DNA from 4 places in the Streptomyces sp. NPDC001348 genome. Region 3 is predicted to be linked to each of the others. Evidence: riboswitches for the same ligand, from Rfam matches in the RefSeq annotation. Region 3 holds a riboswitch; each other region holds the start of a gene.
What was found. Region 3 has a riboswitch for cyclic di-AMP ahead of ACWC21_RS02525 (NlpC/P60 family protein). Riboswitches for the same ligand answer to the same signal wherever they lie in the genome.
Positions count from the first base shown of each region.

Region 1: it holds a riboswitch for cyclic di-AMP, as region 3 does, so the genes downstream of both, ACWC21_RS31660 (NlpC/P60 family protein) here and ACWC21_RS02525 (NlpC/P60 family protein) in region 3, are expected to answer to the same signal.
Region 2: it holds a riboswitch for cyclic di-AMP, as region 3 does, so the genes downstream of both, ACWC21_RS21110 (transglycosylase family protein) here and ACWC21_RS02525 (NlpC/P60 family protein) in region 3, are expected to answer to the same signal.
Region 4: it holds a riboswitch for cyclic di-AMP, as region 3 does, so the genes downstream of both, ACWC21_RS26360 (M23 family metallopeptidase) here and ACWC21_RS02525 (NlpC/P60 family protein) in region 3, are expected to answer to the same signal.

Region 1 is NZ_JBSFIK010000038.1:80,948-88,431, forward strand. It holds gene ACWC21_RS31645 (esterase/lipase family protein) at 1-277, shown strand, start outside; gene ACWC21_RS31650 (peptidoglycan DD-metalloendopeptidase family protein) at 553-2,052, shown strand; gene pcrA (DNA helicase PcrA) at 2,125-4,605, opposite strand; cyclic di-AMP (ydaO/yuaA leader) riboswitch at 4,858-5,010, shown strand; gene ACWC21_RS31660 (NlpC/P60 family protein) at 5,019-6,191, shown strand; gene ACWC21_RS31665 (tellurite resistance/C4-dicarboxylate transporter family protein) at 6,218-7,174, shown strand; gene ACWC21_RS31670 (hypothetical protein) at 7,152-7,484, opposite strand, start outside.
Region 2 is NZ_JBSFIK010000019.1:85,081-92,564, reverse strand. It holds gene ACWC21_RS21130 (SurA N-terminal domain-containing protein) at 1-88, shown strand, start outside; gene ACWC21_RS21125 (nucleoside triphosphate pyrophosphohydrolase) at 204-1,202, shown strand; gene ACWC21_RS21120 (cytochrome P450 family protein) at 1,256-2,548, shown strand; gene ACWC21_RS21115 (transglycosylase family protein) at 2,721-3,746, shown strand; cyclic di-AMP (ydaO/yuaA leader) riboswitch at 3,935-4,119, shown strand; gene ACWC21_RS21110 (transglycosylase family protein) at 4,124-4,819, shown strand; gene eno (phosphopyruvate hydratase) at 5,123-6,424, shown strand; gene ACWC21_RS21100 (FtsB family cell division protein) at 6,558-7,034, shown strand; gene ACWC21_RS21095 (DUF501 domain-containing protein) at 7,061-7,484, shown strand, end outside.
Region 3 is NZ_JBSFIK010000002.1:152,167-159,650, forward strand. It holds gene ACWC21_RS02495 (helix-turn-helix domain-containing protein) at 1-160, opposite strand, end outside; gene ACWC21_RS02500 (ATP-binding protein) at 482-1,114, shown strand; gene ACWC21_RS02505 (DedA family protein) at 1,410-2,030, shown strand; gene ACWC21_RS02510 (flavodoxin family protein) at 2,188-2,646, opposite strand; gene ACWC21_RS02515 (lipoprotein) at 2,812-3,477, shown strand; gene ACWC21_RS02520 (GNAT family N-acetyltransferase) at 3,494-4,117, opposite strand; cyclic di-AMP (ydaO/yuaA leader) riboswitch at 4,439-4,611, shown strand; gene ACWC21_RS02525 (NlpC/P60 family protein) at 4,620-6,728, shown strand; gene ACWC21_RS02530 (NAD-dependent epimerase/dehydratase family protein) at 6,704-7,484, opposite strand, start outside.
Region 4 is NZ_JBSFIK010000027.1:114,779-122,262, reverse strand. It holds gene ACWC21_RS26370 (HPr family phosphocarrier protein) at 8-289, shown strand; gene ACWC21_RS26365 (GntR family transcriptional regulator) at 438-1,133, opposite strand; gene ACWC21_RS26360 (M23 family metallopeptidase) at 1,353-2,123, opposite strand; cyclic di-AMP (ydaO/yuaA leader) riboswitch at 2,137-2,298, opposite strand; gene ACWC21_RS26355 (M16 family metallopeptidase) at 2,558-3,946, opposite strand; gene ACWC21_RS26350 (M16 family metallopeptidase) at 3,943-5,346, opposite strand; gene ACWC21_RS26345 (DNA gyrase/topoisomerase IV subunit A) at 5,678-7,484, shown strand, end outside.

The DNA.
Region 1 (7,484 bases), on a different contig from region 3:
CTCGGAGCTGATCGAGGAGCTCACCCGTCCGGCACCCGGCTGCCGCACGTATTTCGTCAGCTTCTGGAGCGACCTCGACTCCTTGATGGACCCGCTGGAGACCGCCCGCATCGATCATCCCGACCTGATGGCCGTGAACGTGCCGGTGACCGGGATCGGGCATCTCGCCCTGCCGGTGCACCCGGCCGTGGCGGCCGGGATACGGCAGGCCCTCGACAGCGAGCAGCCGGTGGCGGGGGCCGCGAAACACCGGAACGGACTCACGGTCGCTTCCTGAATCCCGTCCCGCCCCAGGGTGCCGGGGCGATGCGACGGCCGTCCGGATGGTCTGTTCGCCCTTCCGGACGGTCCGTTTGCCCTCGGGAAAGCCATTCAACGTCGAACATTCTTCGAACACAAAGCCAAACCCGCGTCCATCGTCCGCCGAAACACGGCCGAATGCCCGTTTCCTGCGAGCCTGAAACCGGCCGAAGATTGTCGCGCCCGCGTACCGCCGGGTACAGTCGCCGCACTGCTCTGCCAGCCCCTGTTGTCGAGGCGAAAGAGAAGTTGGTGAACGACCGTCACCCGTCGGGGGCGATGACCACCCCGGCTCCGGCTTCCGACGCCGCCTCGGCGCACTACGCGACCCACGGCGGCCAGGAAGCCCAGTACGGCGACTTCACCACGTACGACGCGTACGGCGCCACCGGTGAGACCGGCGGCCACGCCACCGCCACCTTCGAGTCCGACCCGCTCTTCGGTAACCTCCCGGGCCAGGACCACACCACCGGCGCCTACGACACCACGCAGTGGGCGACCGGCGGCCACCAGAGCGGGCACTACGACCCGTACGCCGGCGGGCACCACGCCACCTACGACTCCGGCGCCTACGACACCACCGCCTGGACCACCGGCCACCAGCAGCCGGCCGGCATCCCGCACCAGGCCACGTCCCCCGACGTCAGCGGGCAGTGGGACGCCAACGCCTGGCTCCAGCCCGACCAGTCCGCGGGCGGCGCCGACCCCACCCAGCAGTGGGAGTGGGGCACACAGGCCTTCGACACCGGCGCGTACGACGCCACGCAGTGGAACTCCGACGGTACCGCCGCGGCCACCGAGCCCGAGCAGCAGCCCGAGCCCTTCGACCAGCCCTTCGACCAGCAGGCGACCGCCACCTTCGAGCAGCTCCCTTACCAGGAGGCCGCCGAGGAGCCCGTCGCCGAGGACGGCGATCCGTCCGGTACCGGTGAACTGCCCACCGTCGCCCCGCTGCTCGACGGCCAGGAAGAGATCACCCCGGCCGCGTCCCGGCCGGGTTCCCGCAGCGCGGCCCGTTCCCGCCGCAAGAGTCCCCCCAAGCGCTCCGCGCTGCTGACCGTCGCCGTGCCCTCGGTGTGCGTGATGGGCGTGGCGGGGATCGCCGCCGCATCCGTCGGCAGCCTGACCGACGACGGGAGCAAGGACACCACGGCCACCGCTTCGGACGCCCATGCGGTGAAACCGTCCGTCGCCAACAGCAAGCTGGACAGCCAGCTCAGGACCCTCTCCGCGGGCGCCGACGACTTCGCCGACCGGGCCAGCCGGACGCAGGAACGCATCGACCTCAAGGCGCAGCAGGAAGCCGAGAAGAAGAAGGCGGTCGCCGAGGCGGCCCGCAAGGAGCGGCTGCGCCCCAAGTACGTCCTCCCGGTCACGCAGAAAGGGCTCAGCGCCTATTTCGGCCAGGCGGGCGTGAACTGGATGTCGGTGCACACCGGCATCGACTTCCCCGTCTCGTACGGCACGACGGTGATGGCGGCGACCGACGGCACCGTGACGACGAAGTGGAACAGTGCCTACGGCAACATGCTGATCCTCACGGCGAAGGACGGCACGCAGACCTGGTACTGCCACCTCTCCAGGTACCAGGTTCCCTCCGGAACGACCGTCAAAGCCGGGCAGCCGATCGCGTACTCCGGGAACTCCGGCAACTCCACCGGCCCGCATCTGCACTTCGAGGTCCGGCCGGCCGGCGGAGCGCCCATAGACCCCCTGCCGTGGCTGCGCAGCCACGGGCTGGACCCGACCTAGGTTCCCGGGGGCCGGGCCCCGGGAACCCCGGCGCCGGCTACGGCTCGCCCACCGCTACGGCTCGCCCACCGGCTACAGCTTCTCCACCGGCGCGTAGCGCAGCAGCAGCCGCTTCGGCTTGGTGTCTCCGAAGTCGATCGTCGCCTCCGCGTTGGCACCCGTGCCCTTCACCGCCACGACCGTGCCGAGCCCGAACTGGTCGTGCGTCACCCGGTCCCCGACGGACAGGGCCACCACCGGCTTCTCCGAGGTCCGGCGCGTGGCGAAGCCGGAGGCGCCCGCCGCCGAGGAGCGCGAGCGGGACGACGACAAAGAGGCCGCCACGCCGGACACCGGCCCGGAGGACACCGGGGCCGGCGCTCCCTTCCGCTTCCAGTCCACGTGGGCGGGCGGGATCTCCTCCAGGAAGCGGGAGGGCGGGTTGTACGACGGCTGGCCCCACGCGCTGCGCATCGCCGAGCGGGTCAGGTACAGCCGCTCCCGTGCACGCGTGATGCCGACGTACGCCAGGCGCCGCTCCTCCTCCAGCTCCTTGGTCTGGCCGAGGGCGCGCATGTGCGGGAAGACGCCGTCCTCCATGCCGGTCAGGAACACCACCGGGAACTCCAGGCCCTTGGCGGTGTGCAGGGTCATCAGCGTGATGACGCCGTCGCCGTCCTCCTCGTCCGGGATCTGGTCGGAGTCGGCGACCAGGGCGACCTGCTCCAGGAAGTCGGACAGCCCCACCGACTCGCCCTCACCGCGTTCCTGCTCGAATTCGAGCGCCACGGCCGCGAGTTCCTGGAGGTTCTCGATGCGGGTCTCGTCCTGCGGGTCGGTGGAGGCCTGCAACTCGGCCAGGTAGCCGGTGCGTTCGAGGACGGCTTCCAGGACGGTCGCCGGGCCCGCGCCGGACTCGACGATCGTACGGAGTTCCTCCAGCAGCACGTTGAACCGCTTGACGGCGTTCGTCGACCGCGCCGCCATGCCGTACGCCTCATCGACCCGCTTCAGCGCCTGCGGGAAGCTGATCTTCTCCCGCTGGGAGAGGGCGTCGATCATCGCCTCGGCACGCTCGCCGATGCCGCGCTTGGGCACGTTGAGGATGCGGCGCAGGGGCACCGAGTCCTCCGGGTTGGCCAGGACCCGCAGGTAGGCCAGGACGTCCCGGACCTCCTTGCGCTCGTAGAAGCGGACCCCGCCGACCACCTTGTAGGGCAGGCCGACGCGGATGAAGACCTCTTCGAAGACACGGGACTGGGCGTTGGTGCGGTAGAAGACGGCGACGTCGCCCGCCTTGGCCTCGCCGGCGTCCGTGAGGCGGTCTATCTCGTCGGCGACGAACTGCGCCTCGTCGTGCTCGGTGTCGGCCACGTACCCCGTGATGCGGGCGCCGGTACCGGCGTTGGTCCACAGGTTCTTGGGGCGGCGGGACTCGTTGCGCTCGATGACGGCGTTGGCCGCGGAGAGGATCGTCTGGGTGGAGCGGTAGTTCTGCTCCAGCAGGATCGTCGTCGCGTCCGGGTAGTCCTCCTCGAACTGGAGGATGTTGCGGATGGTCGCGCCGCGGAAGGCGTAGATGGACTGGTCGGCGTCACCCACCACGCACAGCTCGGCGGGCTGGAGGTCGTCCGGGCCGGGCGGTACGTCCACCGGGTGCTCGGCGGTGCCGACGAGCTCGCGGACGAGGGCGTACTGGGCGTGGTTGGTGTCCTGGTACTCGTCGACGAGGACGTGGCGGAAGCGGCGGCGGTAGTGCTCGGCGACGTCCGGGAAGGCGCGGAGCAGGTTGACCGTCGTCATGATCAGGTCGTCGAAGTCGAGGGCGTTGGCCTCGCGCAGCCGCGACTGGTAGAGGGCGTAGGCCTGGGCGAGGGTCTTCTCGAAGCCGTCGGTGGCCTGGGCGGCGAAGTCCTCCTCGTCGATCAGCTCGTTCTTGAGGTTGGAGATCTTGGCGCTGAAGGACTTCGGCGGGAAGCGCTTCGGGTCCAGGTCCAGGTCACGGCAGACCAGGGCCATCAGACGCTTGGAGTCGGCGGCGTCGTAGATCGAGAACGACGACGTGAAGCCGAGCTTCTTGCTCTCCCGGCGCAGGATGCGCACGCATGCGCTGTGGAAGGTCATCACCCACATGGCGTTGGCGCGCGGGCCGACGAGCTGCTCGACGCGCTCCTTCATCTCGCCGGCGGCCTTGTTGGTGAAGGTGATCGCCAGGATCTGGCCCGGGTGGACGCCCCGTTCGCCGAGCAGGTGGGCGATGCGGTGGGTGAGCACACGGGTCTTGCCGGAACCGGCGCCTGCCACGATGAGCAGCGGGGAGCCGGAGTGGACGACGGCGGCGCGCTGGTTCTCGTTCAGCCCCTCCAGGAGCGCGGCCGCGTCGACGGCCGGCCGGTGGGCGCCGTCCCGGTAGTAGGAGTCCCGGTCCGGCGGCACGTCGAACTTCCCACCGAACAGATCGTCCGGAACCGGTTCCGGAGCGTGATCGTCCTCGGGCGGCGGCGGAGGCTCCTCCTCGTGCCCGCGAGGGGCCTGGAGGTCCGCCAGGAAGCTGTCGTCAAAGAGGCTGCTCATCGCTCTCCGAGTCTAGGGCGCCCCACCGACAACCGGCCGCCGCCCCGGAAAGATGACCGGCCCTCCCGTTGCTCACGGTCCGGAGCGGCACCGTCACCTCGACGAAAAACCTTACGTAAATCATAAGATCTATCGGGCATAACGTGCATCAACCTTCACATGAGCCACACGAGTTGGCTACCGTGCCTGGCAGGCCGCACGACCCCCACCGGCGAACGTCGCCGGGCCGCGCGGCCTCCGTCGAGTCCGGCGCGCGCCCCCACGCCAGCCGGAGCCGGGGACCCACACCGAGACCTGGGGTGAATCGGTCCGTTCTCCCTCAAGGACGAGGACCGTAGGGCAACCCTTCCGAACCACCCGCCCGAACCCGACAGCTAACCCGGTAGGCGGAACACTGGAAGGAGTCGCCTCCGTTGGCGTCGCACCGCAAGCGTCCCTCGGGTACGGGAGTCGCGGGCATCCGCAAGCCCGCCCTCGCCACCGCCGCCCTCACCTCGGTCGCCCTGCTCTCCCAGCCTGCCGAAGCCGCCCCCTCCGCCGACGGCAGACCGAGCCTGGAGGAGGTCGAGAAGAAGGTCGACTCCCTCTACCGCCAGGCGGAGTCGGCGACCGACAAGTACAACGCGGCCAAGGAGAACACCGGGAAGCAGCGCAGACGCGTCGACTCCCTGCTCGACGAGGTCGCCAAGCGCACGGAGAAACTCAACAAGGCGCGCGAGAAGCTGGGCTCGTTCGCCGCGGCCCAGTACCGGACCGGGGCCGCCGCCCCCGACACCGCCACCTTCCTGCTCGCGGACACCCCGCAGGACTACTTCGACCAGACCCAGCTGATGAGCCGGCTGACCTCCCGGGAAAAGGGCGCGGTCGACGACTACGTCACCGAGCAGTCCGCGACCATGAGGAAGCGGCAGGAGGCCACCGCGAGCCTCGAGACGCTGACCGAGTCGCAGAACGAGCTGCACACCGCCAAGGCCACCGTCCAGAAGAAGCTCGCCACCGCGCGCGAACTGCTCTCCACACTGACGGCCCAGGAGAAGGCCCGGCTCGCGGCGATCGAGAAGCGGCAGCGGGAGGAGGCCGCGCGCAAGGCGGCGGAGCTCGCGCAGCAGCAGGCGGCCGAGCGGGCGGCCGACCAGGACACCGGCACCGGCGCGTCCCCCTCCACCTCTCCCTCCGCCCCTCCTTCCGCATCCCCTTCGACGTCCACGGATGCGTCGTCCTCGTACGCCACCAAGGCCGCGAAGGCGATCGACTTCGCCCGCGCCCAGATAGGCAAGCCCTACGTGTGGGGCGCCACCGGCCCCGGCTCCTACGACTGCTCCGGTCTGACCCAGGCCGCCTGGAGGGCCGCCGGCGTCAGCCTGCCGCGCACCACCTACGACCAGGTCGACGCCGGCACGACGGTCCCCCTCGTCGACGCCCGGCCCGGTGATCTGGTCTTCTTCTACGACGACATCAGCCACGTCGGCATCTACGTCGGCAACGGCATGATGATCCACGCCCCCAAGCCCGGCGCCTACGTCCGCGAGGAGTCGATCTACTACGGCGGCGAATCGATCATTCACAGCGTGGTGCGACCGGCCTGAGCCACCGGGCCCCTGGCATCGGGCCCATGCCCGGCTCCTCCTCACCCCTGCGCGTCTGGTGGGCCCGGCGTTCACCGGCGGGCGGTGCCGCCGTGATGGCGACCGGGATCGTGTCGGTGGGGTTGCTGCTCGCGGGCCACGCGGTGCTGTCGCGGATCGCCCTCGGGGTGGCGTGTGCCGCCTGGCTGGGGTTCGCGGCAGCCTTCACCGCCCGACTGGTGTTCGAGCGGGAGCGGTGGGCGGCGGAGGCGGAGACGCCGGGCGCGCTCACCGCCGTCGCCGGCACCGCGGTGCTGGGGACCCGGTTCTCCCTGCTCGGCCGGCACGCCCTTGCCGAGGCGCTGCTCGCGCAGGCGGCCGTGCTCTGGCCCGTACTGCTCGCCCCTGCCCTACGGCACTGGGGGCGGCGCATGCCGGGGACGGCGTTCATGGGCTGCGTGGCCACCCAGGCGCTCGCCGTGGCGGCGGCCGTGCTGGCCGAGGCGACGTCGACGGCGTGGCTCGCGCACACGGCGCTGGTGCTCTTCTGGCTGGGACTGCTGTTCTACGCGCCGGCCCTGGCCCGGTTCGATCCGCGGCAGGTGGTCGAGGGCGCCGGGGACCAGTGGATCGCGGGCGGCGCGCTCGCCATCTCGGCGCTGGCCGGGGCGCGGCTGATCGCCGCCGACGGCCCGCACCTGTATCTGTGGAGCGGCGACGACCGGGACGTCCTGCGTACCGTGACCGTCGCACTGCTCGTGCTGGACCTGACCTGTTACGCCGTCCTGCTGCTCGCGGAGGCGGCCCGGCCGCGGCCGGGCTACGACGTGCGCCGCTGGTCGACGGTGTTCCCGATGGGGATGACGGCGACCGCCGCGCTGTCCGTCGGCGCCGCCCTGGGGATCCCGTGGCTGCGCGGCCCGGGGGTGGTGCTGGTGTGGATCTCGGTGGCCGCGTGGCTCGCGACCGTCGTCGGCGCGATCACGTCCACAGCACGGCGATGAAGATGTTCGTCATGGTGAGCAGGCCCACCAGGCCGAAGACGCGCTTGTCCACCCGCTCCTCGTCCCGTTTCACGTAGACGAGCCCGAGGATCACGATCAGCAGGGCCAGCTTCACGCCGATCTTGATGTTGTCGACGTGATGGCCGTCGGCCTGGTTGAGCCCGACCAGGATCACACCGGTGACCAGCATGGTGAGGGCGCCGTGCAGCATGCCGGGGACGAAGCGGGCCTCGCCCCGGCCCATCGCCTTCATCTGGGTCAGGAAGCCGCCGAGGAGCGCGGCGATGCCGATGATGTGCAGGCCGATGAA
Region 2 (7,484 bases), on a different contig from region 3:
CTGGGACGTGCAGAAGAGCAGCCGGGTGGACGCCAAGACCCCGTGGGTGCGGGACGTCACGGCGGGCGGGGCGCAGGAGACGGCGTAGGCCGGCACCGGGACGGTCAGCAGGCCGCCACCAGGACGGTCATACGAACCGATCATCACCCACACCCTGTGGACAACGCGGGAGGTGACCGGCAGGCGTGCGTTACGTTCGAAGCGTGAACACCACCAGCCTCGAAGACACCCAGGCACCGGGCCCGGACACGGCCCCCGGCCGGATCGTCCTGCTCACCACCAGCCACCGGGTCGCCCCCGGCCTGCTGTCCTGGCCCGCCTGGCAGGTGCTGCGCGCCGCAGACCGCGTGCTCTGCGCGGACGGCGCGCATCCCCAGCTGCCCCATCTGCGTGAGGCCGGGGTATCCGTCGACGAGGCCGCCCCGACCGCCCAGGAACTCGTCGACGCCTGCGCCGGCGGGCGCACGGTGGTGGTCGTGGCGACCGGCGAGGGCGAGCCGGCCCTCACGGACGGCCTGGCCCGCCTCGCCGGCACCGGCCGCGTCGCCATGCCGGAGCTGGAGCTGCTCCCCGCCTCCTACGACCTGCCCGGTGCCCGTCTCCTCGACCTCGTCCAGGTCATGGACCGTATCCGCGCCGAATGCCCCTGGTCCTCCCGGCAGACCCACGAGGGTCTGGCCAAGTACGGCATCGAGGAGGCGTACGAACTCGTCGAGGCGATCGAGGCGGGCGACCGTGAGGAACTGCGGGAGGAACTGGGCGACGTCCTGCTCCAGGTCGTTTTCCACGCCCGCATAGCCGAGGAGGACGCCGAGGCCCCGTTCTCCGTCGACGACGTGGCCGGCGGCATCGTCGCCAAGCTCATCCACCGCCATCCCCACGTCTTCGGCGACGCGACGGCCGAGACGCCCGAGGAGGTCAAGGAGCACTGGCTGCGCACCAAGGCGGTCGAGAAGCGGCGCACCTCGGTGACGGAGGGCATCCCCCTCGGCCAGCCCGGCCTCGCCCTCGCCGCGAAACTCTCCTCCCGCGTGCGCACCGCGGGCCTGGACGTGCCCCTGCCCCAGGGCGAGGGCATCGGCTACGACCTGCTGGCACTGGCGGTCCGGGCGGAGTCGGACGGCGTGGACCCGGAGGCCGCGCTGCGGGCGGCCGCGCGGGCCTACCGGGACGCGATACGGGTCGCCGAGGGCGTCGGTTAGCGACCGGGGGGCACGCCGCGGGCGCGGGCCGAGAAGCCGGATACCGTCAGGGGGTGACCAACCAGCCCCGCCCCCCGGAAGTCCCCGAAGCGCCCGCTCCCGAGCTGTTCACCTGGGAGTTCGCCGGCAACCCCTACCCGGCCTACGCCTGGCTGCGGGAGCACGCGCCCGTGCGCCGGACGAAGCTGCCCAGCGGGGTGGAGGCCTGGCTGGTCACCCGGTACGCCGACGCCAAGCAGGCCCTGGCCGACCAGCGGCTGTCGAAGAACCCGGCGCACCACGACGAGCCGGAGCACGCCAAGGGCAAGACCGGGATCCCGGGCGAACGCAAGGCCGAGCTGATGACGCATCTGCTCAACATCGACCCGCCGGACCACACCCGGCTGCGCAGACTCGTCTCCAAGGCCTTCACGCCTCGCCGGGTCGCCGAGTTCGCGCCGCGCGTGCAGCAGCTGACCGACCACCTCATCGACGGGTTCGTCACGAAGGGCTCCGCCGACCTCATCCACGAGTTCGCCTTCCCGCTCCCCATCTACGCCATCTGCGACCTGCTCGGCGTCCCGGGAGAGGACCAGGACGACTTCCGGGACTGGGCGGGGATGATGATCCGGCACGGCGGGGGCCCGCGGGGCGGCGTGGCACGGTCGGTGAAGAAGATGCGGGGCTACCTGGCCGAGCTGATCCACAAGAAGCGGGAGGCGCTCCCGGCCGAGCCGGCCCCGGGCGAGGACCTCATCTCCGGTCTCATCCGCGCCTCCGACCACGGTGAGCACCTCACCGAGAACGAGGCCGCCGCCATGGCGTTCATCCTTCTGTTCGCCGGTTTCGAGACCACGGTCAACCTGATCGGCAACGGCACGTACGCCCTTCTCACCCACCCCGCACAGCGGCAGCGGCTGCAGTCCTCCCTCGAACGCGGTGAACGGGACCTGCTGGAGACCGGGGTCGAGGAACTCCTGCGCTATGACGGCCCGGTGGAGCTGGCCACCTGGCGATTCGCCACCCGGCCCCTCACCATCGGCGGACAGGACATCGCACCCGGCGACCCCGTCCTCGTGGTGCTGGCGGCGGCGGACCGGGATCCCGAGCGGTTCGCCGACCCGGACGTCCTCGACCTCGCACGCCGTGACAATCAGCACCTCGGCTACGGCCACGGCATCCACTACTGCCTCGGCGCCCCGCTCGCCCGGCTGGAGGCCCAGACCGCGCTCGCCACCCTCCTCACCCGTGTCCCCGACCTCCGACTCGCGGTGGAAGAAACCGATTTGCGCTGGCGCGGCGGACTCATCATGCGTGGACTACGCACCTTGCCCGTGGAGTTCACACCCCGTCCCGCAATCGGCTGAAAAGCAGTACAGCCATCACAAGAAGTGACCGGTGTTCAACTCTGTGATCTTCACGTGATCTGCGCGGCATTAACTTGTGACAAGTGATCGTCTGCCGATACGTTCACTCGTCAGCGCGGTCCCTCACGGTATTCGCCGCGCTGGTCACCGCTGTCTTGCGAAAGGTCACCGCATGCTCTCCGGGAACGGTCGCCACCGTCGCCCCCGTCAGGCTCCGGCTCTCCTCGTCGCGGCCGGAGTGACCGGCTCCGCAATCGCCATCCCGCTGCTGGGCGCATCCGCCGCGAACGCGGCCGACGGGACCACGTGGGACAAGGTCGCCGACTGCGAGAGCGGCGGATCCTGGAGCGCCAACACCGGCAACGGCTACTACGGCGGCCTGCAGATCTCCCAGGACGACTGGGACGGCCACGGCGGTCTGGACTACGCCGCCAGCCCCGAAGAGGCCAGTCGCTCCCAGCAGATCGCCGTCGCCGAGAAGATCCTCGCCGACCGGGGCACCAAGCCCTGGGCCACCTGTGCCCTGCTTTCCGGTCTCACGTCGAATTCCGGTTCGGTGGACGTCGACACGGGCGTCGGAAACTCCGGATCATCCGGTTCCGTCGACTCCTCCGGTTCCTCCGGTTCATCCGGTTCCTCCGGTTCCGAGGGTTCTGCGTCCGGGAATTCTTCGGATTCCCCGAATTCCTCGTCCGGTTCGTCCGCGTCGCCCGATTCCGGCTCCTCGCCGGACGCCTCGCCCTCGCCGGATTCGGGCAAGGGTGCCGACGCCGCGGGCCGTTCCTCCGGCTCCGGCAAGTCGGATGATTCGGACAAGTCGACATCCGCCGGCTCCGGGGATGCGCAGAGCGGTGGCGGTGCGTCCGCGGCGAGCCCCGAGGCTGACGACTCGGACAATTCGTGGCAGAGCGGAGGTTCTTGGAGCCTCGTCGACACCGGGGCGATCAGTGGTGGCCGCCATCGGGGTGACATCGCGGATGAAAACGTGACAAAAAGCCGGACGACCCCTTCCTCCGGCCGTCACGCCGCACGCGGCTACACCGTCCGCACCGGCGACACCCTTGCCTCCATCGCCGACTCCCTTGACCTCGAGGGCGGTTGGCGGGCGCTCTACTCCGCCAACAAGGACGCCATCGGGACCGACCCGAATAACATCGCCCCCGGTCAGACGCTGGAACTCAGCACTCAAAACGGTTGATACAGGGGAGACTTGACGACCCCTTTTGGGCTTGATGTCCGGTTTGGTGAAAGTGTGGGATGAGTCTCAGAAGCCCTGATCGTCTTTGAAATTCGACGGATCGCGTGTCTACGGTCATGACCGCTCGCCAACGCGGGCCCCGGCTGCCGCAACGCCGAATCCTGCCAGCGGCCGCCCGGGAACAGTCGTCGCGTCAAGCGCCGTAGGCAGGAGCGGGGGACCCAAGGTAGGCGCCGGGCCCGAAGGTCGACAGACCGACGGGAACGGCTAGGGGTGGAGCCGCGTCTCGCACGAGAACCACGCGAGGTGCGGCCGGGCAACTCAACCGGCCCGAACCCGACAGCTCACCTCGCAGGCGTCGGTGAGGGGATCGATCCATGCTGTTTTCCGGCAAGGGCATGCACCGTCGTCCGTCCAAGGCCGTCCGCGCCATCGCTGTCGCCGGTGTCACCGGCGCCGCCGTCGCCGCCCCGCTGATGGCGTCCGGCACCGCCTCCGCCGCCACCGCCTCCGAGTGGGACGCGGTCGCCCAGTGCGAGTCCGGCGGCAACTGGTCCATCAACACCGGCAACGGCTACTACGGCGGCCTGCAGTTCTCCGCCTCCACCTGGGCCGCCTACGGCGGCACCCAGTACGCCCCCCAGGCCAACCAGGCCTCCAAGGCCCAGCAGATCTCCGTCGCCGAGAAGGTCCTCGCCGCACAGGGCAAGGGTGCCTGGCCGGTCTGCGGCAAGGGACTGTCCGGCGCCACGTACAGCGGCTCGAGCAGCTCCAGCGGCTCGTCGAGCTCCGCCGGCTCCTCGTCGAACGGCACCACCACCCGCTCGACCGACCAGCAGGCCGCCAACCGCTCCGAGGTGCGGTCGACGCCCAAGAAGACCGTCACCACCCCGACCGGCAAGAAGGTCGAGAAGGGCGACGGCGAGTACAAGGTCGTCACGGGTGACACCCTCAGCTCGATCGCCGCGAAGCACCACGTCGCCGGCGGCTGGGAGAAGCTGTTCCAGCTCAACAAGGACATCATCGACGACGCCAACGTCATCTACCCGGGTCAGCAGCTGCACCTGAAGTGACACCTGGCTCGTATCCGAACCACAGCGCCCTCATGGCCGCGGCCCCCACAGTGGCGGTCATATGAGGGCCTGCCGCCCTCACGGGCACCCCGCCCCGGTGCGTGTTCCCCCGTACGCACCGGGGCGGGGTTTTTCGTTCCCTCCGGGTTCCTCTTCGCCTCACCCTTTGTTCCGGCAAGGAACAATGTGTACGGTCACCGTGTCCACGGGACGGTCGGTCGGCTGCCGACGCCCCGGGGACGGTTAGGCTCTAGTCGCAAGGCACACCAGCCCCGCACTTCCAGCGTCACATCCAAGAAGGAGATGCTCGTGCCGTCCATCGACGTCGTCGTAGCCCGGGAAATCCTGGACTCCCGAGGCAACCCCACGGTCGAGGTCGAGGTCGGCCTCGACGACGGCAGCACCGGTCGTGCCGCCGTCCCGTCCGGCGCCTCCACGGGCGCCTTCGAGGCCATCGAGCTCCGCGACGGTGACCCCAACCGCTACCTCGGCAAGGGCGTGGAGAAGGCCGTCCTCGCCGTCATCGAGCAGATCGGCCCGGAGCTGGTCGGCTACGACGCCACCGAGCAGCGCCTGATCGACCAGGCGATGTTCGACCTGGACGCCACCGACAACAAGGGCTCGCTCGGCGCCAACGCCATCCTCGGTGTCTCGCTCGCCGTCGCCCACGCCGCCTCCGAGGCCAGCGACCTCCCCCTCTTCCGCTACCTGGGCGGCCCGAACGCGCACCTGCTGCCGGTGCCGATGATGAACATCCTGAACGGCGGCTCGCACGCCGACTCCAACGTGGACATCCAGGAGTTCATGATCGCCCCGATCGGCGCGGAGTCCTTCTCCGAGGCGCTGCGCTGGGGTGCCGAGGTCTACCACACCCTGAAGAAGGTCCTGAAGTCCAAGGGCCTGTCCACCGGTCTCGGCGACGAGGGCGGCTTCGCCCCGAACCTGGAGTCCAACCGCGCCGCCCTCGACCTCATCCTCGAGGCGATCAAGCAGGCCGGCTACGTCCCGGGCGAGCAGATCGCGCTCGCGCTCGACGTCGCCGCGTCCGAGTTCTACAAGGACGGCAAGTACGAGTTCGAGGGCAAGTCCCGCTCCGCCGCCGAGATGACGGAGTACTACGAGGAGCTCGTCGCCTCCTACCCGCTGGTCTCCATCGAGGACCCGCTGTTCGAGGACGACTGGGCCGGCTGGAAGGTCATCACCGACAAGCTCGGCGACAAGGTCCAGCTGGTCGGCGACGACCTGTTCGTCACCAACCCGGAGCGCCTGGCCCGCGGCATCGAGGAGGGCACCGCCAACGCCCTGCTGGTCAAGGTCAACCAGATCGGCTCGCTGACCGAGACCCTGGACGCCGTCGAGCTGGCCCAGCGCAACGGCTTCAAGTGCATGATGTCCCACCGCTCCGGCGAGACCGAGGACGTCACCATCGCCGACCTGGCCGTCGCCACCAACTGCGGCCAGATCAAGACCGGCGCCCCGGCCCGCTCCGAGCGCGTCGCCAAGTACAACCAGCTGCTGCGCATCGAGGAGATCCTCGACGACGCGGCGGTGTACGCGGGCCGCAGCGCGTTCCCGCGCTTCAAGGGCGCGATCTCCAAGGGCTGACCCCAACCGGTCGACCCCGAGCAAGGTCTAGCCAGTCGTACGTACGTCCCCGTACCCGGTCCCGTACCGTGTCCGGGGACGTACGCACGTGGGAAGCACGCGTAGGAAGCACCCAGGGGAGGCGGAGAGCCAGATGGCCGCGAAGGAACGGGACCGTTTCTCCACCGCGACCAGGATCCGGCTGCTCGGCGAGCAGACCGCGGCCCGGGTCTACCGCTCCCAGACCAAACGGCAGGCCCGTCGCTCCCGGCTCACCAGCCGGGCCGCACTGCTCGCCCTCGTGGTCTGCACCATGGTGGTGGCCCTGGCCTACCCGATGCGGCAGTACGTCTCCCAGCGCGCCCAGATCGCCGACCTGCAGCGGCAGAAGCAGCAGGCCGAGCAGCGGGTCGAAGAGCTGCGCGACCTCAAGGCACGGTGGCAGGACGACTCCTACGCCGAACAGCAGATCCGGCGGCGGCTGCACTACGTGATGCCGGGGGAGACCGGATACGTCGTGATCGACCCCCACGCGGGCAAGCAGGCGCGCGCCGACCTGGGGGCGGCCGACCGCCCCTGGTACGCGAACGTCTGGGACGGGGTCGACAAGTCCGACGCCTCCGACCAGTGAACAGACAGAGAGACTTTCTTACACGCATGGAAACGCCCCCGCCCTCCACCCCGCGCACCGAGCCCACCGAGGCCGACGTCGAGGCCTTCAGGCAGCAGCTCGGCCGGCCGCCGCGCGGACTGCGCGCCATCGCGCACCGATGCCCCTGTGGACAGCCGGACGTCGTCGAGACGGCCCCGCGGCTGCCCGACGGCACGCCCTTCCCGACGCTGTACTACCTGACGTGCCCGCGTGCCGCCTCGGCGATCGGCACGCTCGAGGCCGAGGGCGTGATGAAGGAGATGACGGAGCGGCTGGCCACCGATCCGGAGCTCGCGGCCGCCTACCGCGCCGCGCACGAGGACTACATCCGGCGCCGGGACGAGATCGAGGAACTCACGGGTTTCCCGAGCGCGGGCGGCATGCCGGACCGGGTGAAGTGCCTGCACGTCCTGGTCGCCCACTCCCTGG
Region 3 (7,484 bases):
TGGCGGCCTCCATCCGGCGGATCGTCGAGTGGCTGACCCCGATCGCAGCGCCCGCCTGCTCGTACGTCAGACCGGCCCGGGTCCGCAGCTCCTCCAACTGCCTGCCGAGGATCATGCGCAGAACGGAGGGCGCGCCGCCCCAGTCGGTCTCCGCGGTCACGCCTTACCCCCTCACACCGTCGGTTGCAGGGTCACCGTCTCACGCGATCGCCACACAGGCTCATTCGATCACTTATTGCCGAAAGCAGCATGCACGCGGCTTCTTGCAAATTTCAACTTGCTGGTTGCGGGGTGTTGTTGGCAGGTGTCACAGTGGACTCACTGCTCCGGCCCAGAAAGGAGCAGGCGGTGCAGCCCAGTTGGGGGAAACCGGGCTGCGATCGGGCGCCGCCGTGCCCGGGTCGCCGTCCGTCCCCAGCGGGCCGGCGGCCGCGACACCAGCACACCCCCCACGATGCGAGCCGGACGAAAGGCGACGGCGATGCCCCCGCCCTCCCTCCCCCAGCCCCTGCACCGACTCCCCGGCGCCGAGCACCTCGACAACCTGACCGCGGACGGACGTCCCCACCGGCCGCCGGCGGCGGCACACCCCCTCCGACCACCCGGAGGCGAGCACACCGGTCGACTCCCCGGGCCCGAGGGCCCCGACCGGCTCGCCTCCGGGGCCGAACCGCCGGACCGGACGCACGCGTTCGCCCTGGCCTCGATCCCGGCATCGGTGGCCCGGGCCCGCGCCTGCGTGCGGAAGGCGCTCGCCGCCCGGGGCATCGACGAGGACGTGTCCGAGAGCGCCGTCCTCATCACCTCCGAGCTCGTCACCAATGCGCTCACGCACTCCGCGGGCGAGCGCATCGTGTGCCGGCTGCACATCAGCCCCGAGCGGCTGCGCATCGAGGTCCAGGACGACAACCGCGGCCCCTCCCGTCCGGCGCCCCGGCAGCCGGGGCCCGAAGACCAGAGCGGCCGCGGGCTGCTGCTGGTCGAGGCGCTGAGCACCGACTGGGGCGTGGCGGGCGTCCCCCACCGCTACGGGCGCGTCGTCTGGGCCGAGCTCATCACCACCCCGCACGGCCCCGGGCCCGCCGCACCGCCGCCTCCCGCTCCCACTCCCTGACCTCCGGCCGCAGGGCGCCCCCACGCGCTCCGCGGCCACCCCGGCCCATCCCCCACTCGGCCGAAGGACACCCGCCTGATGATCCGATCCCACCCCACCGGGCGACACGGCTCACGGCCCCGTCGCACCCCGGTGACCGCAATGGCCCCTCTCGCCCCGGCGCACCCCCGGGTCCGGATGGCTGATCCCTCCTGGACCCGTACCCGTCCCAAACCGGGCCCGGACCATCCCCAGCGGCGCTTCCGGCATCCCGCGCGCTGACGGCGCGTCATCGGCGCTGACGTACGGTGGAGGCATGGCCCCTCCCCTTCCGGGCCCGCTGGCCCACCTGGCACCGCTGCTCGGTCACTACGGTTACTGGGCCGTCGGCGCCGTGGTCTTCGTGGAGGACTTCGGCATCCCCGCTCCCGGCGAGACGATCCTGATCGCCGCGGGCGTGTACGCGGGGGCGGGGCAGCTGAACATCGGGGCCGTGGCGGCCATCGCGTTCGTCGCCGCCGTGCTCGGGGACAACGTGGGCTATCTGATCGGCCGGTCCGGCGGTCGCGCCGCCGTGCACCGGTGGGGCCGATACGTCCTGCTCACACCCAAGCGCTTCCAGGCGGCCGAGGAGTTCTTCATCCGGCACGGCGGCGGGATCGTCACCGTGGCACGCTTCATCGAGGGACTACGGCAGGCCAACGGCATCATCGCGGGCACCATCGGCATGCCCTGGCGGCGCTTCCTGGTGTTCAACGCGCTCGGCGCGGCGCTGTGGGTCGGCCTGTGGACGACCCTGGCCTACCTCGCGGGCAACCACATCGACCAGGTCTACCAGCAGATCACCCGCTATGAGCGCTACGTCCTCATCGCCCTCGGCCTGCTGGCCGCCGCCCTGCTCGCCCGCCACCTGCTGCGCCGCCGGCGCCGGCCCTGACCCCGGGCGGCGCTGTCGTCGTCCCGATGGGACTCCGCCCCCCGGGTAGGTCGGGCCCGGCACCTGGACCAGCAGCCGGCCCACCCGCGCCGCCACACCGGCCCCCGAACGCGTCACGGAGCTGTCCGGCATCGGGACGCGCTGCCCCGGGGACCGTTCAGGAGGCGTCCATCAGGCCCGCGGCGAGCGTCGCGCCCAGTTCCCAGCAGGCCTCGGTGTCGGCCTTCCCGGGCTCGCCGGTCACGACGACCGGTTCGGCCGCCCGCCGCCAGCCGAGGCCGGTGGTGATCGTCTCGATGGCACGCAGCGCCCCGGTGACGTCGCTGCCGCCGTGCACGTAGGAGCCGAAGGGGCGGCCGCGCGTCTCGTCCAGGCACGGGTAGTAGATCTGGTCGAAGAAGTGCTTGAGCGCGCCGGAGACGTACCCGAGGTTGGCGGGCGTGCCGAGCAGGTATGCGTCGGCGGCGAGCACATCGGACGCCGTCGCGGTCAGGGCCGCACGACGGACCACGCGGACCCCCTCGATCTCCGGGGCCGTGGCCCCGGAGACGACGGCTTCGAACAGCGCCTGGCAGTTGGGCGAGGGCGTGTGGTGGACGATCAGCAGGGTGCGCACACCCGCACCCTGCCGCGGCCGCCCTCCGGCCGCAAGGCCACCGGGGACCGGCGGTGGCCGACGGTGGGCCGACGGTGGCCGACCACAATTGCGTACGACCTTGTCGGTGCCCTCGGTTAAGGTGACCGGCCTGGACAGAGGGGGGTTACGGCGTTGCGTGTCGACATGGGGGCCGTGCGGGGCCGAGTGGTTCCGGTCGTCCTGCTGGCGGCCGTGCTGGGCGGCTGCGCGGGATCGCCGGACGGCGAGGACGTGAGGTCGTCGCCGAGCGCGTCGACGACGGGCGGCGACTCCGGGACGGCGACCGGCGAGGTCACCGAGAGCGGCGGCAGGACGGGCGCCGCCGGTTCCGCCTGTGAGCTGCCCGTGACGTTCGATGTCGCCAAGGGCTGGAAGGCGAAGGCGATCGAGGCCGAGGCGGACGCGAGCGGGGCGGCCGGCGACCTCGCCGACGCGCTGCTCCACCAGGGCCCGGTCACCGCCGTGTGCGAGATCGACGCCAAGCCGGCCGGCCACATCGGCTTCCTGCGCGTCTGGAAGGGGAAGCCGGGCGGCGCCGACGCGCGCGCCGTCCTGCGGGCCTTCGTCGCGGCGGAGGACAACACGGGCAAGGAGAAGTACCGCGCCTTCAGGACGGGCGGTGTCTCCGGCGTCGAGGTCGACTACGTCTACACGAGCAAGCTCCTCGGGGAGTCGAAGAAGGAGACCGCCCTCGCGGTCACCACGCCGCACGGCCCGGTCGTGCTGCACCTCGGCGGGCTCGACACGGAGGAGCACGAGAAGATGCGTCCGGCGTACGAGTTGGCGAAGCGGACCCTGCGCATCGTGTGAACGCCGGGCCCGGCCGTCAGCACGGCCGGGTGGAGCGGCCCAGGTAGGTGAGGGGGCCGGGGTCCCGCACCGGGATCTCCTGGAAGCCGAGTCGGTCGTAGAACGCGCGAGCCGCGGTGTTGGCGGTCACCATGCCGAGGTGGACCGCGGGGGCCCCGCGCTCGTGCAGCGCGTTCAGCAGGGTGTCCATCAACCGGCGCCCGTAGCCGCGCCGCTGCCATGCCGGCAGCAGGTCGATGTGCAGGTGCGCGGGATGGGCGGCCAGTTCCGGCAGGAGCATCCGTTCGGGGCGGTGCAGCAGCGCCACCATCTCCTCGCTCGGCGTGCGCGGCGGCGCCGAGGGCCTCGGGTAGCGATCGGCCACCCGGGGGATCCACGTCTCCCGGAAGTTCTCGACGAACCGCTGCGTGTCCGCGGTCCCGACGACGTAGCCCACCGGCCGTCCCCGCCCGTCGTCCAGGACGAAGGCGAGTTCCGGCTCCAGGGCGCAGTACGGCTCGGCGAACAGGGTCGGCATCAGACGGTGGTCGGGATACAGGGCACGCGAGTCGCCGCCGTTGTGGGCGGTGCGGACGCATACGTCGGCGACGCCCGCACGATCCGACGGACGGTAGGGGCGAATACGGGGCATGGGGTCCATGAACGCCATCCTGACGCCTATGGAAGCGCTCCCACAACGCACGTCGCCGCCCGCGGACCGCACCGCCCCGGGCAACGCGCCGAGCGCACCGGGCCACAGGCGCAACCCCGCCTCGGGAAGGCCACCTTGGGTCCTCCGGCGGTTCAACTGACGCGCCCGCGAGGACGGTTTGAGCCGTCTTCACCAAATGATCACCAGCAGCAGGACGAATATCACAATTACGTATCGGACATTCCGCGCTTCAACCTTCACACCAGCCACACAAGTTGGTTAGGTTGGCGACCAGACCGCACGGCTCCCCCCGGCGAACCCCGCCGGGCCGCGCGGCCTCCGCCGAGTCCGGTGTCCCCGCGGGGCAGCCGGAGCCGGGGACCCAACCGACTTGGGGTGAATCGGCCCGACCGCCCGACGGGGCAGGGGTCGTAGGGCATGCCTTCCACCATCGACCGCCCGAACCCGACAGCTAACCCGGTAGGCGGAGCACGGAAGGAGTACGGCCCCCATGGCGCGCGAAAGCCGCGACGAGGTTCGGCAGCGAATCGACAGCCTTTACGACCAGACCGAGAACGCCACGGGGAACTTCAACGCGACCCGCGCGTCATCGGGGGGAACGCGCGGCCGGGGCGTACGCCTGCGCAGGCCGGACCGGGGTGCCGACCCCGGGCTGGACAACATCGCCCGGCAGTGGATGACGGGGGCGCGTTCCAAGCTGGGTCCCACCGTTCCCGCCGCGCTGCCCTCGGACCGGACGCCGTCCCGCACGTCCAGCGCCGGGCTGGACAATGTCGCCCGGGAGTGGATGACGGGGGCGCGTTCCAAGCTGGGTCCCACCGTTCCGGCGGTACTGCCCAAGGACCGGACGCCCAAGCGCTCGCCGGAGCGGCGCCCCGGCGCCATTGTCCCGATCCCGGAAGAGCTGCTGGAAGCGGCCGGGCGCTCCCTGCCTGAGCTGCCCGCCGGGCCCACCGGGCAGGGGGGCGGCCGTGCCGTACCGGAGCTGACCGCGCGCCCCAGAGCGGAACTGACCGCCGGGCCCGTCGCCGCGCTGCCCGCCGTGCCGGAGCCGCGGCGGGAGACGGCCCTGGCGCTGCCCGCTGCCGCGCCGCGGCGGTCCTCGCCGCTGGCTTCGAAGGGGAAGTACCAGCAGAAGCTCGCCGCGGCCCGGGAACTCCTCTCCCGCCGGATCGCACAACCCGACTCGTCCGCACCCCGCCCGGCGGCCGAGCCCGCCCGTCCCGCCATGCAGACCTGGCGCGGCGACCCGGAGCAGGCTCTTCAGCCCGAGGAGCACGAGTGGCTGCGCCGGCAGTGGTCCGGGCTCAGCGCGGGTCTGTCCGCCGTGGGCGGTGGTACCGCCGACGGAGGTGCGACAGGCGCGACGGCCGGTGCCGGCACGGCCGCTCCCGGGGGCGCGTTCCCCGGCGCCTCCCTGGGCGTCGCCGCCCAGGGTGCCGCCCCCATGACCGGCACCGGAAACTTCAGCGTTCCCAACCCCCTGACGGACAGCGGCTCCTTCGCGGTGCCCAACCCCGTCGCGGGCACCGGAACCTTCGCCGTCCCCAACCCGCTGACGGACAGCGGCTCCTTCGCGGTCCCCAACCCCGTCGCCGACAGCGGCTCCTTCACCGTCCCCAACCCTCTGGCGGACAGCGGCTCCTTCGCGGTCCCCAACCCCGTCGCCGGCACCGGCTCCTTCGCCGTCCCCAACCCCCTCACCGACAGCGGCTCCTTCGCCGTCCCCAACCCGCTGACGGACAGCGGCTCCTTCGCCGTCCCCAACCCCGTCGCCGGCACCGGAACCTTCGCCGTCCCCAACCCCCTCACCGACAGCGGCTCCTTCGCCGTCCCCAACCCTCTGACGGACAGCGGCTCCTTCGCCGTCCCCAACCCCGTCGCCGGCACCGGAACCTTCGCCGTCCCCAACCCGGCCGCAGGTGCAGGAGCCTTCGCCGTTCCCAACCCCGTCGCCGGCACCGGGACGGTCACCGCTGCCGCGCCCCTCACCAACACGGCGACCGTCACCGCGCCCGGCCCCGTCCCCGGCGCGGGTACCTTCAGCGCCCCCAACCCCCTGATGAGCGCTGGAGCGGTCATCGCCGCGCCCCCCGTGACCACCACCGGCGCCTTCGCCACCGTCAGCCCTCTCGCGGCGCCCACCCTCGCACCCGCCCCACCGGCCCCGGCCCCCACTCCCGCACCGGCACCCGCACCCGCACCCGCACCCGCACCCGCCGCGGCCCCTGCCCCGTTCGAAAGCAGGGCCGCGAAGGCGCTGGCCTTCGCCCGGGCACAGATCGGGCGGCCCTGTGTGTGGGGTGCGACCGGGCCGGGCTCCTACGACTGCTCGAGTCTGACCCAGGCCGCCTGGCGCACCGCGGGCGTGACGCTGCCGCGTGCCGCCCGGGAGCAGGCGGACGCCGGCACCCCGGTGACCCTGGGTGACGCACAGCCGGGGGACCTCGTGTTCTTCTTCGACGACGCGAGCCACGTCGGCCTGTACGTCGGCAACGGCATGATGATCCACGCGCCGGGCCAGGGCGCCTACATCCGCGAGGAGTCGGTCTACGGCGCCGGAGAGGCGGCGATTCAGCGCGTGATACGGCCGGCGTGAGAGCGCCCGCGCCAGCTCTCGTAGTGATCGAGCAGGGTCTCCTCGACCGGACGGTAGGTGAGACCCAGCTCGCGCACGCTCCGGCTGTTGTCCACGCGGAAACGGATGCCGAGGTGTTTGCGGATGTAGTCCTGGGTGAGACCGAAGGCCGGGCCCAGGACGCGCACCGGCCAGTGCGGCAGCGCGGTGCGCGGCAGACGGAGGTCGTGGGGACGGCGGGCGCGGATGACGCGTGACATCTCGTGGAAGGACGTCATGGTCTCGGCCGCGACGATGTAGCGGCCCTTCGCCGCCGGGTTCTCCGCGGCGAGGACGTGGGCGTCGGCGACGTCCCGCACGTCCGCCGTCGTGAAGCTGAAGTCCGGGGCGCCGTAGCAGAAGTAGCCCTTGAACAGCTCGTCGAGCAGGAAGAGACTGCCCGAGTCGGACGCCGGAGTGAGTGAGGGACCCAGGATCAGGCCGGGGTTGACGGACACCATCCGCCAGCGGTCCTGGGCCCGTTCGGCCTCCCACGCGATGCGCTCCGCGACGGTCTTCGCGTAGTGGTACGGGTTGTTCTCCACCGTGCTGGTGGTGTTGAAGTACTTCTCCGACAGCACCTGGCCGTCCATGGCGAGGACGTCCGCGTAGTCGCCGAACACGGCGCCGACCGTGGAGGTGAACACCAGCGTCCGCACGCAGCGCGTGCGCTCCACCGACGCGAGCACGTTGCGGGTGCCCCGCACGGCCGGGTCGACGACGTCCCGGCGGCCGTCC
Region 4 (7,484 bases), on a different contig from region 3:
GCAACACATGGCTGAGCGCCGCGTCAACGTCGGCTGGGCCGAGGGCCTCCACGCCCGCCCCGCCTCCATCTTCGTCCGAGCCGCCACGGCCGCAGGCGTGCCGGTGACGATCGCCAAGACCGGCGGCACTCCGGTCAACGCGGCCTCCATGCTGGCCGTCCTCGGCCTCGGCGCCCAGGGCGGCGAGGAGATCGTGCTCGCCTCCGACGCCGAGGGCGCGGACGCCGCCCTGGACCGTCTGGCGAAGCTGGTCTCCGAGGGGCTCGAGGAGCTGCCCGAGACCGTCTGAACCACGGACCGCGCAGAACGGCGGAGCCGCGTCGCCCCTTTCGGGCGGCGCGGCTCCGCCGTTTCACCTGGAATTCTCCGCACACCAGGAATTCGAGCACGGAAAATACACCCCGCCGAATTGTTCTTCTTTGTATACGGTGCCCGTGTTAATTCCGCAGGCTCGGCATGTTTACGGCTTGTTGCGAAGCCCTCACACGTTCCGGGCGGTCGGCGGTGCCCGGGAAACGCAGCCGGTGGGCGGCCGTCGCCCGCTCGGTGTGCAGCGCCGTGATCGCCCGCGCGCGCTCGCCGTCGCCGCGCGCCACCGCGTCCACGATGGCGCCGTGCTCCACCCAGGACTCCACCGGGTCGGCGGGTGCCTCCACCGCGTACATCCAGGCGATCTTGTGCCGCAGCTGGGTGAGCACGGAGGTCAGCGCGTGGCTGCCGGAGGCCTGGGCTAGCGTCTCGTGGAACCAGCCGCCCAGGGAGCGCAGGTCCTCGCTGCTGCCCCTGCGGGCCCGCTCCTGGCCGAGTCTCACCAGGCCGCGCAGCACCTTGAGATGGGCCTCCGTGCGCCGCTGGGCGGCGCGGGCGGCGCCCAGCGGCTCCATCAGCACGCGCATGTCCAGCAGGTCGGCGGCCTCCTGCTCGGTCGGTTCGGCGACGCACGCGCCCGCGTGCCGCCGGGTCACCACGAAGCCCTCGGCCTCCAGGGTGCGCAGGGCCTCCCGGACGGGGACGCGCGAGACGCCGTAGCGGCGGGCGAGGAGTTCCTCGGTGAGCCGGCTGCCGCGCGCGTAGACACCGGCCACGATGTCGTCCCGGATCGCCGTGCATACCGAGTGCGCCGGAATACGCATACCGACCTCCGCCATAATCCCCGTGAAACGCCGCCGACTGACGCCCGTTCCGTGACTCTATTCCAATGCGTGCGAATTTCCGACGGCGGGCCGGAATCCATGGAGTTTTTTTGGACAGTGAAGGCCGGTGCAGAGGTGCGGAAACCACGAAAGCCCCGGCTCTCGGGCCGGGGCTTCGGGTGGGGGGGTGGATCTCGGGGTTCCTGGGGGCGATTCGGGTCAGACGTTCACGCCGTGCTTGCGGAGGTAGGCGATGGGGTCGACGTCCGAACCGTAGTCCGGGCCGGTGCGGGCCTCGAAGTGGAGGTGCGGCCCGGTGGTGTTGCCGGTCGAGCCGGACAGACCGATCTGCTGGCCCGGGGTGACCTTCTGACCGACCGAGACGCCGATGGACGACAGGTGGCCGTACTGGGTGTACATGCCGTCGGCCATCTTGATCACGATCTGGTTGCCGTACGCCCCGCCCCAGCCGGTGGACACCACGGTGCCGGAGCCGACCGCGTGGACGGCGGTGCCGCTCGCGGCGTGGAAGTCGATACCGGTGTGCGAGCCCGACGACCACAGGGAGCTGCTGGCCTGGTAGCCGGTGGAGACGTACGAGTCGGTGATCGGCGCGACGAACGCGTTCAGCCGCTTGCGCTCGGCCGCACGGGCCGCCCGTGCCTTGGCCTCCTGGGCCGCCTCGCGTGCCTTCCTCGCCTGCTCGGCGGCCTTCTTGCGCGCGGCCTCCTCGGCCGCCTTCAGCTGGGCGGCCTCCTTCTGGGCGGTGGCCTGGGCGTCGATCTGCTCGGGGACCGAGTCGCTGATGGTGATGACCGGGGTGAGGGCGGTCTGCTCGGGCGCGGGCGCGGGCTCGGCGGCGAGCGCCGGGGCGGCGAGGGCGCCGATCGCGCCCGTGGTGGCGAGGGCCGCGACGCCCGCGGCGCGGGCGGTGGTGCGGTGCATCCGGCTGGGACGGCGGTGCTTCCCGGTGGCGCGGGTGAACGCCATGAAGTGGCTGGTCCTTTCCTTCCTTCTCGCCTACCGGGTTAGCTGACGGGTTCGGAGCAGGAAGGTCTCCTACGGACCCCCTCGCGGTGTGCGCGGGCGTCCGATTCACCCCAAGGGACGATGGGTCCCCGGCTCCCCTGGCTCGCGCCGTACGGGGACTCGGCGATGACTGTCCGGTGCCGCGGGTGCGGCGCGATGCCTGACGAACAGCCCGGACGACGCTAAGCGGCGCGCCTTTCAATCCTCAAACGCGACAGGGTTTTTGTAGCGCATCCCACAGGGCAGACAGGCAACCTCTGCCTCAATTCGGACATCCTGCGAGGACTTTCGGGAACACCGTGGGGCCCTGGCGATCCATCGGTCACCAGGGCCCCACGCGCGCGTGCCGCTGCCGCGACCGCCGCTCGGCTGCCGTTCCCGCCGAGCCCTGTCGGCTACTCGGCGGCCACGACGGAGACCTCGCCGACGCCGAGCGCCTCGACGGGCTCCTTGATCTGCGCCGCGTCCCCGACCAGGACGGTCACCAGACGGTCCACCGGGAAGGCGTTGACGACCGCCGCGGTCGCCTCCACCGTGCCGGTGGCGGCGAGCTGCCGGTAAAGCGTCGCCTGGAAGTCGTCGGGCAGGTGCTGCTCGACCTGGTCGGCCAGCGTGCTCGCCACGGCGGCGGCCGTCTCGTACTTCAGCGGCGCCACCCCGACGAGGTTCTGCACGGCCACGTCGCGCTCCGCGTCGGTGAGCCCCTCGGCGGCGAGCGTGCGCAGCACCGTCCACAGGTCCTGCAGCGCGGGACCGGTGTTCGGGGTGTCAACGGAGCCGCTGATGGCGAGCATCGAGGCGCCGTCGCCCTCGGGGCCGGACCTCAGAACCTGCCCGAACGCGCGCACACCGTAGGTGTAGCCCTTCTCCTCGCGCAGCACACGGTCGAGGCGGGAGGTGAGGGTGCCGCCGAGGCAGTAGGTGCCGAGCACCTGGGCGGGCCACACCCGGTCGTGCCGGTCGGGGCCGACGCGGCCGATGAGCAGCTGGGTCTGGACGGCGCCCGGGCGGTCGACGATGACGACGCGTCCGGTGTCGTCGGCGGTCACCGGCGGCACCGGGCGGGGCTGGGCCGAGGAGCCCTGCCAGACGCCCAGGGTCTCGCCGAGCAGTGCGTCCAGATCGATGCCGGTCAGGTCGCCCACCACCACGGCGGTGGCGGTGGCGGGCCGCACGTGCCGGTCGTAGAAGGCGCGGACGGCCGCCGAGTCGATCTTGGCGACGGTGTCCTCGGTGCCCTGGCGCGGCCGGGACATCCGCGAGGTCGGCGGGAAGAGCTGCCGGGACAGCTCCTTGGCTGCGCGGCGGGAGGGGTTGGCCAGCTCGTGCGGGATCTCGTCGAGACGGTTGCGCACCAGCCGCTCGACCTCGTCGTCGGCGAACGCGGGCGCCCTGAGGGCGTCGGCCAGCAGCCCGAGCCCCTTGGCCAGGCGGGAGGCGGGAACCTCCAGGCTGAGGCGGACGCCGGGGTGGTCGGCGTGCGCGTCGAGCGTGGCACCCGCCCGCTCGAGCTCGGCGGCGAACTCCTCCGCCGAGTGCTTGTCGGTGCCCTCGGAGAAGGCCCGCGCCATGATCGTGGCGACGCCGTCCAGGCCGGCCGGCTCCGCGTCCAGGGGCGCGTCCAGGAGCACCTCGACGGCGACCACCTGCTGGCCGGGGCGGTGGCAGCGCAGGACGGTCAGACCGTTGTCGAGCGCGCCGCGCTCGGGGGCCGGGAACGCCCACGGCCTGGCCTCGCCCGCCTGGGGCTGCGGGTGGAACTCCATAGCGGCGAGCTCGCTCACTTGCCGGCCTCCTCGTTCTGGTCGCCTGCGTCCACGGTTGCCTCGGACTCCGGGTCCTCGGGTACGTCCACGTCCTCGGCCTGCTCGGCGGCCTCCGCCGAGACCGGCTCGTAGACGAGCACCGCGCGGTTGTCGGGGCGCAGGCGGGCCTTGGCGACCTCCTGGACCTCCTCTGGGGTCACCTCGAGGACGCGCTGGACGGCCGTGAGGGCGAGCTGCGGGTCGCCGAAGAGGACCGCGTACCGGCACAGTTCGTCGGCGCGGCCCGCGACCGTGCCCAGCCGGTCCAGCCACTCGCGCTCCAACTGGGCCTGGGCGCGCTCCATCTCCTCGGGGGTGGGGCCCTCCTCGGCGAACCGGGCGAGCTCCTCGTCGATCGCGCTCTCGATGACCGGCACCTCGACGTCGCCGGAGGTCTTCACGTCCAGCCAGCCCAGGGAGGGCGCCCCGGCCAGCCGCAGCAGCCCGAACCCGGCCGTGACCGCGGTGCGGTCCCGTCGTACGAGCCGGTTGTAGAGGCGGGAGGACTCGCCGCCGCCGAGGACGGTGAGCGCCAGGTCGGCCGCGTCGCACGCGCGCGTGCCGTCGTGCGGGAGCCGGTAGGCGGCCATCAGGGCGCGCGCCGGGACCTCCTCCACGACGACCTCGCGCAGCTGTTCCCCGATGACCTCCGGCAGCGAGCCGTCGCGCGGCTGGGGCTTGCCGTCGTGGGAGGGGATGGAGCCGAAGTACCTCTCGACCCAGGCGAGGGTCTGCTGGGGGTCGATGTCCCCGACGACGGAGAGGACGGCGTTGTTCGGCGCGTAGTAGGTGCGGAAGAACGCGCGCGCGTCCTCCAGCGTCGCCGCGTCCAGGTCCGCCATGGAGCCGATCGGTGTGTGGTGGTAGGGGTGGCCCTGCGGGTAGGCCAGGGCGGTCAGCTTCTCGAACGCGGTGCCGTACGGGACGTTGTCGTAGCGCTGCCGGCGCTCGTTCTTGACGACGTCGCGCTGGTTCTCCATGGACTCTTCGTCGAGGGCGGCCAGCAGCGAGCCCATGCGGTCGGCCTCCAGCCAGAGCGCGAGCTCCAGCTGGTGGGCGGGCATGGTCTCGAAGTAGTTGGTGCGTTCGAAGCTGGTGGTGCCGTTCAGCGAGCCGCCGGCGCCCTGCACCAGTTCGAAGTGGCCGTTGCCCTTCACCTGCCCGGAACCCTGGAACATCAGGTGCTCGAAGAGGTGAGCCAGACCGGTACGTCCCTTGACTTCGTGGCGGGAGCCGACGTCGTACCAGAGGCAGACCGCCGCGACGGGGGTCAGGTGGTCCTCGGAGAGCACCACGCGCAGACCGTTGGCCAGCCGGTGTTCGGTCGCTGTCAGGCCCCCGGAGCCTGCCTCGGCCGTGGTCGTGTGACCCATGGGCATGTACGTCCCTTCGCTCGCGGAGGCGGTCGTGAAACCGCGGTGTTCCTGCCGGTCCTGCCACCATATGCAAGCGTGCGCACGCCGGGCGAAGTTCCCGCGGGACGTACGCCGACAGCGGATCGCGTAGCCTGCGGGCAGCCCTGCCGCGGACGGGGCCTGTCCGGTACTCCCCCGGGGCCGGACCGGACCGCGCGGCACCGGGTCACGGCCCGCGCTGTCAGTGCCGCGGTCCACAATGGTCAGCGTCATATCCCGTCAACCGCTTCAGCAAGAGCGAGCCGAAGGGTGAGCGACCCGTAGGCGAGCGACCAGAAAAGAGGAGCCGGCAGCGATGGCCCGCCGCAGCACGAAGACCCCGCCGCCCGACGACTCGTACGAGGAGAGGATCCTCGACATCGACGTCGTGGACGAGATGCGTGGCTCCTACCTCGAGTACGCGTACTCGGTCATCTACTCGCGCGCCCTGCCGGACGCCCGCGACGGCCTCAAGCCCGTGCACCGCCGCATCGTCTACCAGATGAACGAGATGGGTCTGCGCCCCGAGCGCGGGTACGTGAAGTGCGCCCGGGTCGTCGGCGACGTCATGGGCAAGCTCCACCCGCACGGCGACGCGTCGATCTACGACGCGCTGGTGCGCATGGCGCAGCCCTTCTCCATGCGCGTGCCCCTGGTGGACGGCCACGGCAACTTCGGCTCGCTGGGCAACGACGACCCGCCGGCCGCCATGCGGTACACCGAGTGCCGGATGGCCGCGGCGACCAGCCTGATGACCGAGTCGATCGACGAGGACACGGTCGACTTCGTCCCCAACTACGACGGCCAGGAGCGGGAGCCGCTCGCCCTGCCCGCCGCGTTCCCGAACCTGCTGGTCAACGGTGCCTCCGGGATCGCGGTCGGGATGGCGACCAACATGCCGCCGCACAATCTGCGCGAGGTCGTCGCGGCCGCCCGCCATCTGATCAGGCACCCGAACGCCGACCTCGACGCCCTGATGCGGCATGTCCCGGGCCCCGACCTGCCCACCGGCGGCCGGATCGTCGGTCTGGACGGCATCCGGGACGCCTACGAGACGGGCCGCGGCACCTTCAAGATCCGTGCCACGGTGGCGGTGGAGACGGTCACCGCGCGCCGCAAGGGCCTGGTCGTGACGGAGCTGCCCTTCACCGTCGGCCCGGAGAAGGTGATCGCCAAGATCAAGGACCTGGTCGGTTCGAAGAAGCTGCAGGGCATCGCCGACGTCAAGGACCTCACCGACCGTGAGCACGGGCTGCGCCTGGTCATCGAGATCAAGAACGGCTTCGTCCCGGAGGCCGTCCTGGAGCAGCTCTACAAGCTGACGCCGATGGAGGAGTCCTTCGGTATCAACAACGTCTGCCTGGTCGACGGCCAGCCGCTCACCCTGGGCCTCAAGGAGCTGCTGGAGGTCTACCTCGACCACCGCTTCGACGTCGTCCGGCGGCGCAGCGAGTTCCGCCGCGGCAAGCGTCGCGACCGCCTGCACCTGGTCGAGGGCCTGCTCACCGCTCTCGTGGACATCGACGAGGTCATCCGGCTGATCCGCTCCAGCGACAACTCCGCGCAGGCGAAGGAGCGCCTGATGGAGCACTTCTCGCTGAGCGAGGTCCAGACCCAGTACATCCTCGAAACGCCGCTGCGGCGCCTGACCCGGTACGACCGCATCGAGCTGGAGGCGGAGAAGGACCGGCTCAACACGGAGATCGAGGAGCTGACCCGGATCCTGGAGTCGGACGCCGAGCTGCGCAAGCTGGTCTCGACCGAACTGGCGGCGGTGGCCAAGAAGTTCGGCACCGACCGGCGCACGGTCCTGCTGCAGTCCGCGGGCACCGCGGTGGCGACGGTGCCGCTGCAGGTGGCGGACGACCCGTGCCGCGTGCTGCTGTCCTCGACGGGGCTGCTGGCCCGTACCGCGAACGGCGAGCCCTTCGCCGAGGACGCCGACGACCGGCGCGCCAAGCACGACGTGATCGTCTCGGCGGTCCCGGCGACCGCGCGCGGTGAGGTGGGCGCGGTGACGTCGGCCGGCCGGCTGCTGCGGATCAACGTGGTCGACCTGCCGCAGCTGCCCGACACGGCGACGGTGCCGAACCTGTCCGGGGGTGCGCCGCTCGCGGAGTTCG